Regions from separate parts of the Lentzea sp. NPDC051208 genome, predicted to be linked through region 3. Evidence: riboswitches for the same ligand, from Rfam matches in the RefSeq annotation. Region 3 holds a riboswitch; each other region holds the start of a gene.
The links. Region 3 has a riboswitch for cobalamin ahead of AB0M48_RS08925 (putative cobaltochelatase). Riboswitches for the same ligand answer to the same signal wherever they lie in the genome.
Positions count from the first base shown of each region.

Region 1: another riboswitch for cobalamin. It lies ahead of AB0M48_RS33915 (CbtB-domain containing protein); the one in region 3 lies ahead of AB0M48_RS08925 (putative cobaltochelatase).
Region 2: another riboswitch for cobalamin. It lies ahead of cobN (cobaltochelatase subunit CobN); the one in region 3 lies ahead of AB0M48_RS08925 (putative cobaltochelatase).

Region 1 is NZ_JBFBAW010000017.1:16,294-19,479, forward strand. It holds gene hisG (ATP phosphoribosyltransferase) at 1-662, opposite strand, end outside; gene AB0M48_RS33905 (phosphoribosyl-ATP diphosphatase) at 677-940, opposite strand; gene AB0M48_RS33910 ((2Fe-2S)-binding protein) at 1,048-1,698, shown strand; cobalamin riboswitch at 1,733-1,922, shown strand; gene AB0M48_RS33915 (CbtB-domain containing protein) at 1,955-2,143, shown strand; gene AB0M48_RS33920 (CbtA family protein) at 2,165-2,920, shown strand; gene AB0M48_RS33925 (HAD family phosphatase) at 2,954-3,186, opposite strand, start outside.
Region 2 is NZ_JBFBAW010000002.1:405,575-408,760, reverse strand. It holds gene AB0M48_RS06265 (precorrin-8X methylmutase) at 1-277, opposite strand, end outside; gene AB0M48_RS06260 (hypothetical protein) at 274-1,350, opposite strand; cobalamin riboswitch at 1,359-1,494, shown strand; gene cobN (cobaltochelatase subunit CobN) at 1,529-3,186, shown strand, end outside.
Region 3 is NZ_JBFBAW010000003.1:319,896-323,081, reverse strand. It holds gene AB0M48_RS08940 (hypothetical protein) at 1-91, opposite strand, end outside; gene AB0M48_RS08935 (hypothetical protein) at 60-257, shown strand; gene AB0M48_RS08930 (beta-eliminating lyase-related protein) at 268-1,227, shown strand; cobalamin riboswitch at 1,243-1,394, shown strand; gene AB0M48_RS08925 (putative cobaltochelatase) at 1,432-3,186, shown strand, end outside.

The sequences.
Region 1 (3,186 bases), on a different contig from region 3:
CAGTCATAGTCGAGCATCAGGTACTGCTGCGCGAACACGACGCCCTGCAGACGGGCCGTCAGCTGCTTCTTGGCGGCCGTGAGCTCCGAGCCGTTGCGGTGGATGAGGACCGCCTCGGACTCGCAGATCGGCTCGCCGAACGCCACCAGGTCGTGCTGGCGCAGGGTGCGGCCGGAGCCCACCACGTCGGCGATCAGGTCGGCCACGCCCAGCTGGATCGAGATCTCCACGGCGCCGTCGAGGCGGATCACCTTGGCGGTGATGCCGCGGGCCTTGAGGTCGCGGCCCACGAGCTTCGGGTACGCCGTGGCGAGGCGCTTGCCCTCGAGGTCGGAGACCTTCCAGTCCGTGCCGCGAGGCCCGGCGTAGCGGAAGGTCGACGAGCCGAAGCCCAGCGCGAGCAGCTCCTCGACGGACGAGCCGTTGTCGTCGGCGCCCGAGTCGGCGGCCAGGTCACGGCCGGTGATGCCGAGGTCCAGGTCGCCGGACGCCACGTAGATCGCGATGTCCTTGGGACGCAGGAAGAAGAACTCGACCTCGTTGTTGTTGTCGAGCACGGTCAGATCGCGCGGCTCGTGCCGCTGCCGGTACCCGGCCTCGGTGAGCATGGCGGAGGCGCGTTCAGCGAGCGCGCCCTTGTTCGGGACTGCAACGCGCAGCATGTGAAAGTCTTCCGTCAGAGGTACTTGTAGACGTCTTCGAGGGTGAGGCCACGGCCGAGCATGAGCACCTGGAGGCGGTAGAGCAGCTGCGAGATCTCTTCGGAGAGCTTCTCGTCGGACTCGTACTCGGCGGCGATCCAGACCTCGCCCGCCTCCTCCAGGACCTTCTTCCCCTGCGCATGGACCCCGGCCTCGAGCGCGGCGACGGTGCCGGATCCCTCCGGCTTGGTGGCGGCTCGTTCGGTCAGCTCAGCGAACAGGGAATCGAAGGTCTTCACGGCTCCACATCCTCCCATCCCGGCCACCCCCGTCCACACCGCGGTCGCATCTGTCCCAGGCCGTGGACGTGATCTGTCCTGCATGGACACCCAGTAGCGTGAACTTCGTGTCTGAGTTCGCCGAGGTCCTCGAAGCGCTGCGCCGGGTGCGCGGAATCAACCCCTTCTTCGCCCTCGACGTGGGCCGTCCCGACGATTCCTGGCTGCCGGGAACGGCACTGCTGGAGGGCCCGGCGCTCAAAACCACGATCGACGCCATCGCGAACCGGTACAAAGCGGAGGAACCACGCGTGGCGGCCAGCCTGTTCTTCCTCAGCTACACGGCACGGCTGCTCAGTCCGCTCACGGCCGCGAACATCCCGATCGACGTGCGCCCGGAGAACCTGTGGTGGCAGCACCACCCGGCGAACGGCCTGAGCGTCCGCATCGACCAGCCGCGACTGGGCCCGCAGGCCGCGGAAGCGCTCGAACCAGTGGTGGAAGCGATTCAGCGGGTCACCCCGGTGGCGCGCGGACTGCTGTGGGGCAACGCCATGTCGAACATCGCGGGCGCGCTCAAAATGGTTGTTCGCGCACGGATGCTCACCGCCGAGGAAGCGGAAGAACGAGGCGAACGGCTCATGAGCGCGCCCCCGTTCGAACAGGCGGGAGAATTCATCACTTTTCCCGGCGAAGTCACTTTCCGGCGCAGGAGCTGTTGTCTCTACTATCGCGTCGCCGCAGGTGGGAAGTGTGGTGACTGTCCACTCGTGAAGTGAGGAACGCAACAACTCTTATGGCCGGTTGTGCTTACCAGGCCGATCAACTTACGGTGCACGCGCCGCAGTGACGGGAAGCCGGTGAGAATCCGGCGCGGTCCTCGCCACTGTGACCGGGAAGCGATCCCCGCCGAGCACGTCACTGGTCCCCGCCGGGACTGGGAAGACGCGGGGGCAGCGTTGATCCGGGAGTCAGGAGACCGGCTGCGGCGCCGCAAGGAGAGTTGACCTTCCACGAGGTATGGAGGAGCCCGTCATGACGAGCCCCGCAGCAAGCCTGTCCGCCGTCCGCGTGCCCAAATGGGCCTTCGCCGTGTCACTGCTCGGCCTGATCGTCACCTACCTGGTCCTGCAGGAGAACGGCCTCGCGCTCGGCGCGGGTTCCGAGATGCTGCACGAGTTCTTCCACGACGGGCGCCACGCGCTCGGCGTTCCGTGCCACTGATCCGATCCCCGGATCAGGCACATGACGACGTACAGGTCTCTGGCACTGCGCGGAGTCGCGGCCGGCGGTATCGCCGGTGTCGCGTCCGCGCTGGTGCAGCTCCTGGTGACCGAGATCCCGATTCGTGCCGCGCTCGCGGTCGAGGAGGCACGGGCACCCGCCGGTGAGGAAGCCGGCCACTCGCACGGTGGCGGGGACGAACTGGTCAGCCGTGGCGCCCAGGTCGTGGGCGGCATGCTCGGCGTGGTGATCGTCGGCATCGCGGTGGGCCTGGTGTTCGCCACGGCCTACGCGCTGTCGAAGCGCTGGTTCACCGGCAGCACGCCGTTCAGCCGCAGCTTCGCGTTCGGTGCCGCGGTGTTCGGTGCCGTGGCGCTGCTGCCGTGGCTCAAGTACCCCGCCAACCCGCCCGCCGTGGGCGACCCGACGACGGTGAACTACCGGACCGCGCTCTACCTCGGTGTGGTGGTGGCCGGTCTGGTGATCGTGTGGGCCGCGAGCTGGCTCGCCGAGCGGCTGCGCGCGCAGTCGCAGCCGGTGCGGACGACGGCCGTGCTCCTCGCGGTGGCCGCGGCCACCGCGGTGGTGCTGCTGGCGTTCCCCGCGCCGCCGGACACGATCCCCGCGGACATGCCGGTGAACGTCCTGTGGCAGTTCCGCCTCAGCTCGCTCGCCCAGCTCGCCACGCTCTACGTCGGCATCGGCGTGGTGTTCGGCCTGCTCATCGACCCGGCCACCCGCAGGGCCAAGACCGCCGAGAAGGCCGCAGTCGCGTAATGGTGGGGGTGGCCTCGCGGCCACCCCCACCACCTACTGAAGGGCCTTCAGCACGTCGGCGTCCACGCCCACGAGCGAGTCGCGGAAGATCCGCCGCTCCCCCGCCTCGACCTCGACGTCGCAGGGCACGACCAGCACGGTGCACCCGGCGGCGACGGCCGCGGCCACCCCGGTGGGCGAGTCCTCGATCGCGACGCAACGCGCCGGGTCCACGCCCAGCAGCCTGGCCGCCTTGAGGTACGGCTCGGGCAGCGGCTTGTTGAGCC
Region 2 (3,186 bases), on a different contig from region 3:
CGTTGTCCGCGGGCAGGCGGCGGCGGGTCACGCCGGACGCGACCATGTTGGCGTCGCACAGGATCGGCGCGCCCGCCCGCAACGCGGCGCGGGCGTCGCGCACGACGTTCGGGGAGAACGCGACGTCGTCCGGCAGGTCGGTCATGCCGCACGCGTGGATCATGCGGACGACGACTTGCGCGACGTCGCCGGGGAACCTGGTGAGGTCCGACTCCGCGCGAATGGTGGCGAAGGACTGGCGGTAGATCTCCGCCCCGTCCTTGATGTACTGCGTCACCTGATCTCCTCGTAGCCGTCGCCGGTCGCGACGAACTCGATCACATCGCCGGCGGGACGACCGCACCGGCGGGCACAGCCGGACCAATGCACCGCGCCGGGCCTGTCGGACCTGCTCCCTAGAATTGAAATCGGGGGTACCCGGCCTGGCGCGTGTGTGTGGTGCGACGCATCGGCCTGTGCGGGCGCATGCGTCTGTGCGGGCGCATCGACCCAAGCGTGCACATCGGCCCGCACGTCGGAGAGCGACTTCGCGCAGCCGGGACGGCCGGTGCAGGCGCTGACGCCGTGCCAGGGGGAGGCGGGGTCGGTGATCAGCCCGGTGACGTCGGTGCCGGCGGGCACGACCAGGCTGCGCCACGGGGTCAGGCGGAGGGGGACGCCGGGGAGCTGCCGGGCGTCGAGCCGGCCCAGCGGAACTCCCGGGGTCAACGGTGAAGGTGCGACAGGAGTCACAACCGGCGTGAAGCGAGGGGCGTCGGTGGCGCCGAAGTGTGCGGTGATCTTTCGCACACCGCCGTCCACTTCGGACAGGCGCCAGGCGGGTCCGCGCATCGACTGGAACAGGCGGGCGGCGGTCACGACGGCGTCGACCGGGTCGGACACGCGGATACCTGTATCGGTACCGGCGAGCAGGAGCACGTCTCCGACGAGGCCGAGGTCGCCACCCAGTCCGCTCACCGAAGCGCCGACCGTGACCAGGAAACGCCCTGGTAGCGAGGCCAGCTCGGGGTCCGCGCACAGGGCCGCGTCCAGCGCGTCGACCAGGGCCTGGTTGTCGTCCAGGGGCGCCGCGATGATGTTGCGGATGCGCTCGTGCGACCAGGAGGGCAGCAGGCCCGCCGCACGCATCCGCTCGCCCAGCTCCACCCCGTCCGCGAGCCCCCTGATCTGGAGGTTCGCCCGCGAGGTCAGCTCGATCGAGCCGGTGCCGAGTTCGGCGGCTGCAAGACGGACGGCATCCCACTGAGCAGCGGAAAGAGTGCCTCCGGGCACCCGGATGCGCGCCAGCCCGCCGTCGGCCGCGGCGTGCAGCTCGACGGCGCCGGGGCAGGCGTCCGGGTGACTACGCATAGGTCGGACTGTAACCCGCCGGTTAGGGTGAGCCCGAACGACGAAGCGCAGGAGGAAGCCGGTGTGAATCCGGCGCGGTCCCGCCACTGTGACCAGCGAACACCGCTGGGAGTCAGGAACTCCGCTTCGCCAGTCACCCGCACTTTGGGGCGAGGACCCCACGAGGGATGGAGCCTGCGTGATCCTGCTGCTGTCGACCTCCGACACCGACCTGCTGTCGGCGCGTGCGAGCGGAGCCGAGTACCGGCTCGGCAACCCCGCCCGGCTCACCGTCGACGACCTGCCCGCGCTGGTCGACGACGTCGACCTCGTCCTCGTGCGCATCCTCGGCGGCCGCCGGATGTGGGAGGAAGGCCTCGACTGGCTGCTGGCGGGCGGGCTGCCCGTCGTGGTGCTCGGCGGTGAGCAGCAGCCCGACGCGGCGCTGATGGAGCTGTCCACGGTGCCCGGCGGTGTGTGTGCCGAGGCGCACCTCTACCTCGCGCACGGTGGTCCGGCGAACCTCACCGAGCTGCACAAGTTCCTGTCCGACACCGTGCTGCTGACCGGCCACGGCTTCGAGGCCCCTGCCGCCACCCCCTCGTGGGGTGTGCTGGAACGGGAGACGCGGCCGGAGGAAGGCCCGACGGTCGCGGTGCTCTACTACCGCGCGCACCACGTCGCCGGGAACACGGCGTTCGTGCACGCCCTGTGCGACGCGATCGAGGCAAAGGGCGGCAGGCCGCTGCCGGTCTACTGCTCCTCGCTGCGCACCGCCGAACCCGAGCTGCTCGACACGCTGCGCCAGGCCGACGCGCTGGTCGTGACGGTGCTCGCGGCCGGCGGCACGAACCCCGCCAAGGCGTCCGCCGGTGGTGACGACGAAGCGTGGGACGTCGGTGCGCTGGCCGCGCTCGACGTGCCGATCCTGCAGGGCCTGTGCCTCACGTCGAGCCGCGAGTCCTGGGACTCCAACGACGACGGACTGTCTCCTTTGGACACCGCGACCCAGGTCGCGATCCCCGAGTTCGACGGCCGGATCATCACGGTCCCGTTCTCCTTCAAGGAGATCGACGCCGACGGCCTCACCGTCTACGTCGCCGACCCGGAACGGGCGCTGCGCGTCGCGGGCATCGCGGTGCGGCACGGCCGCCTGCGCCACATCCCGGTCGCGGACCGCAAGGTCGTCGTGATGCTGTCGGCGTACCCGACGAAGCACTCCCGCATCGGCAACGCGGTCGGGCTCGACACGCCCGCGTCGACCGTCCGGCTGCTGAAGGCCATGCAGGAGCACGGTTACGACATCGGTGACGAGCTGCCGGGCGTGCAGGAGCTCGACGGCGACAAGCTGATCCACGCGCTGATCGCCGCCGGTGGCCAGGACGCCGACTGGCTGACGCAGGAGCAGTTCGAGAGCAACCCGATCCGCATCGCCGCGGCCGACTACCGCGAGTTCCACGAGACGCTGCCCGACGAGTTCCGCGAGTCGATGCGCGAGCACTGGGGCGAGGCGCCGGGCTCGTTGTTCGTCGACTTCTCGAAGTCGAAGGACGGCGAGATCGTGCTGGCCGCGCTGCGGTCCGGCAACGTCGCGGTGATCGTCCAGCCGCCGCGCGGGTTCGGCGAGAACCCGATCGCGATCTACCACGACCCCGACCTGCCGCCGTCGCACCACTACCTGGCGGCGTACCGGTGGATCGAGTCGAACTTCGGCGCCGACGCCGTCGTGCACGTCGGCAAGCACGGCAACCTGGAGTGGTTGCCGGGCAAGACGGTCGGCATGTCGGCGTCCTGCGGCACGGACGCGGCGCTCGGCGACCTGCCGCTGATCTACCCGTTCCTCGTCAACGACCCAGG
Region 3 (3,186 bases):
CGAGGGGAAGGCCCAGCGAGGCGTCGTTGCCGCTGGTCGTAGCCGTGGAGCGGACGACGGTGCGCAGCTGCGAGGACGACTTCCGGATCACCGTCGAGCGGCTCGCGAAGCTGGTCGGCTCGACCTTCAGGGCGCACACCGTGCTGGCCGTGCTGCGCGGTGAGCACATCGAGTTCCTGCTGGCCCAGGGCATGACGGACGGCGAGATCCGGGCAGGCGTCATTTCACTCGCCGACACGCTCGCGGCTGAGGTTTGATGCCCGGGTGATGAACCGTCAGCTCTCCGGAACCCGCAAGAAGACGCTCCTGGAGAGGCTCGGCCCGGTACCGGACGTCGACCCCGACCGCTACGGCGACGGCGGCCCGGTGGGCGCGCTGGAGACGCGGGTCGCGGAGCTCCTGGGCACCGAGGCCGCGTTGTTCGTGCCGACCGGGACCATGGCGCAGCAGATCGCCCTCAAGTGCTGGGCGGACCGCACGCACAACCCGATCGTCGCGATGCATCCGCGGGCCCACCAGCTCGACCACGAGAACGACGCGCTCACCGTGCTGTCCGGCCTGGGCCCGATCAAGGTGCCGAACTCGCAGGTCGCGACCTGCCCGGAGCCGTACGGCACGCTGCTGCTGGAGGTGCCGGACCGCGAGGCCGGGTTCGTCCTGCCGTCCTGGGACGAGCTGACCTCGCTCGTCGACGCCGCCCGTGAGCGGGACGCGGTCGTGCACCTCGACGGCGCGCGGCTGTGGGAGAGCACCTTGGGCCTGGGCAAGCCGCTGCCGGAGATCGCGGACCTGTTCGACTCGGTCTACGTGTCGTTCTACAAGTCCCTCGAAGGCATCTCCGGCGCGGCGCTCGCCGGCACCCAGGACTTCGTCGACCAGGCACGGGTGTGGCGGCACCGGTACGGCGGCATGCTGTTCCAGCAGTGGCCGGCGGCGCTGTCCGCGTTGCACGGCCTGGACACCGTGCTGCCGAGGCTCGGCGCGTACGTCGAGCACGCCAAGGTCGTGGCCGCGGCCATGGATCTGCCCGAGCCGCACACCCACCAGTTCGCGCTGCACCTGCCCGGCGACCCGCGGCGGCTGACCGAGGTGAGCGGCGAGTTCCTCGGCGGCTTCTGGCGGGACGGGACGCTCGCGAAGACGGAGATCACCGTCGCCGAGCCCGCGCTGGAGTGGACGGCGGACGAGGTGCGACAGGCCTGGGGAGAGTTCCTGAGCTTGATCTAGGGCGACGTCGCTCACCTGGCTGTTGGACCTGGGGGTGCGAAATGCGACGATGCCGGGGCTGTGAGGGGAGTGCGAGGAAGCCGGTGCGAATCCGGCGCCGTCCCGCGACTGTGACCGGTAGAGAGAGAACCGGGAGTCAGGAACTCGTTCCCCTCTTGATCACCGACCGCGGGCGTGGACACCCGAGGAAGGACTTCGCCGAGCATGTTCCCGTTTTCGGCTGTCGTCGGACATGACGACCTCCGCCTGGCCCTGCTGCTGAACGCCGTGCACCCCGGCATCGGCGGCGTACTCGTCCGAGGCGAGAAGGGGACCGCGAAGTCGACCATCGTGCGTGCCCTCGCCGCACTGCTGCCCGACCTCGACGCGTCCCGGGGCTGCCGCTTCGGCTGCGCGCCCGGCACCACCGACTGCCCCGACGCGCCGCACGAGGGCGTCGAACGGCGGCCGGCCCGGCTCGTGGAACTGCCCGTCGGCGCCACCGAGGACCGGCTGGTCGGGTCGCTCGACCTGGAGAAGGCGCTGACCGAGGGCGTGCGGGCGTTCCAGCCCGGCCTGCTGGCCGCGGCACACCGGGGCGTCCTCTACGTCGACGAGGTCAACCTGCTGCACGACCACCTGGTCGACCTGCTGCTGGACGCCGCCGCGATGGGCCGCGCGCACGTCGAGCGCGAGGGCGTCTCGGTCTCGCACCCGTCCCAGTTCCTGCTGGTCGGCACCATGAACCCCGAAGAGGGTGAGCTGCGGCCACAGCTGCTCGACCGGTTCGGGCTGACCGTGGCGGTGAAGGCCGCCCGGGACGTCGCCGTGCGCACCGAGGTCATCCGGCGGCGGCTCGCCTACGAGGCCGACCCCGTCGCGTTCGCGGCGAAGTGGGCCGGGCAGGACGCCGAGCTCAAGCAGCAGATCACCGACGCGCGCGACAACCTGAAGCGGGTGTCCCTCCCGGACAGCGAGCTGCGCCGGATCGCCGCCGTCTGCGCCGCCTTCGAGGTCGACGGCATGCGCGCGGACCTCGTCGTGGCCCGTGCCGCCACCGCCCACGCGGCGTGGCGGGGCGTGACCGAGGTCGAGGAGACGGACGTCGAGACCGCGGTCCGGCTCGCGTTGCCGCACCGGCGCCGCCGCGACCCGTTCGACGAGCCCGGCATCGAGGAGCAGCAGCTCGAAGACGCGATGCGCCAGGCGGCCGAGCACGCGGAGGAGCCGCCGGAGGGCCCGGACGACGACGGCCCCGGCGGCGGTGAGCTGCCCGAGCCGCAGGAAGGCCCCAAGGGCAACGGGAACGCGCCTCAGGACCGTCCGGCACCGGAGCCCGCGCCCGCGTTCAAGGCGCGGCTGCTGGAGGTCCCCGGAGTCGGCGAAGGCGCGCCCGGCAAGCGTTCCCGCGCCCGTGCCCGCACCGGCCGGATCGTCCGCTCGTCCAAAGTGGACGGCAGTGGCCTGCACCTGGTCGACACGCTCACGAACGCGGCACCCCACCAGGCGGCGCGGGGCCGCAGCGGTCCCGGACTGCTGCTCACCGCCGCCGACCTGCGCAAGGCGGTCCGGGAGGGCAAGGAGTCGAACCTCGTCCTGTTCGTCGTCGACGCCTCGGGCTCGATGGCGGCGCAGAAGCGGATGTCGGCCGTCAGCGGCGCGGTGATCTCGCTGCTGCGCGACGCCTACCAGCGCCGGGACAAGGTCGGCGTGGTGACGTTCCGCGGCAACCAGGCCGAGCTCGCGCTGCCCCCGACGACCTCGGTGGACGCGGCTGCCACCAGGCTCAAGAAGATGCGCACCGGAGGCCGGACTCCGCTCGCGGACGGCCTGCTCAAGGCCCACCGCGTCCTGGAGATCGAACGGATGCGCGATCCTCAGAAGCGCCCGCTCGTGGTGCTGCTGACGGACGGCCGCGCGACGTCGTCCGGCCTGGGGGGCGACCCCACCAAGGACGCGTTGAAGGCCGCCGGACTGCTC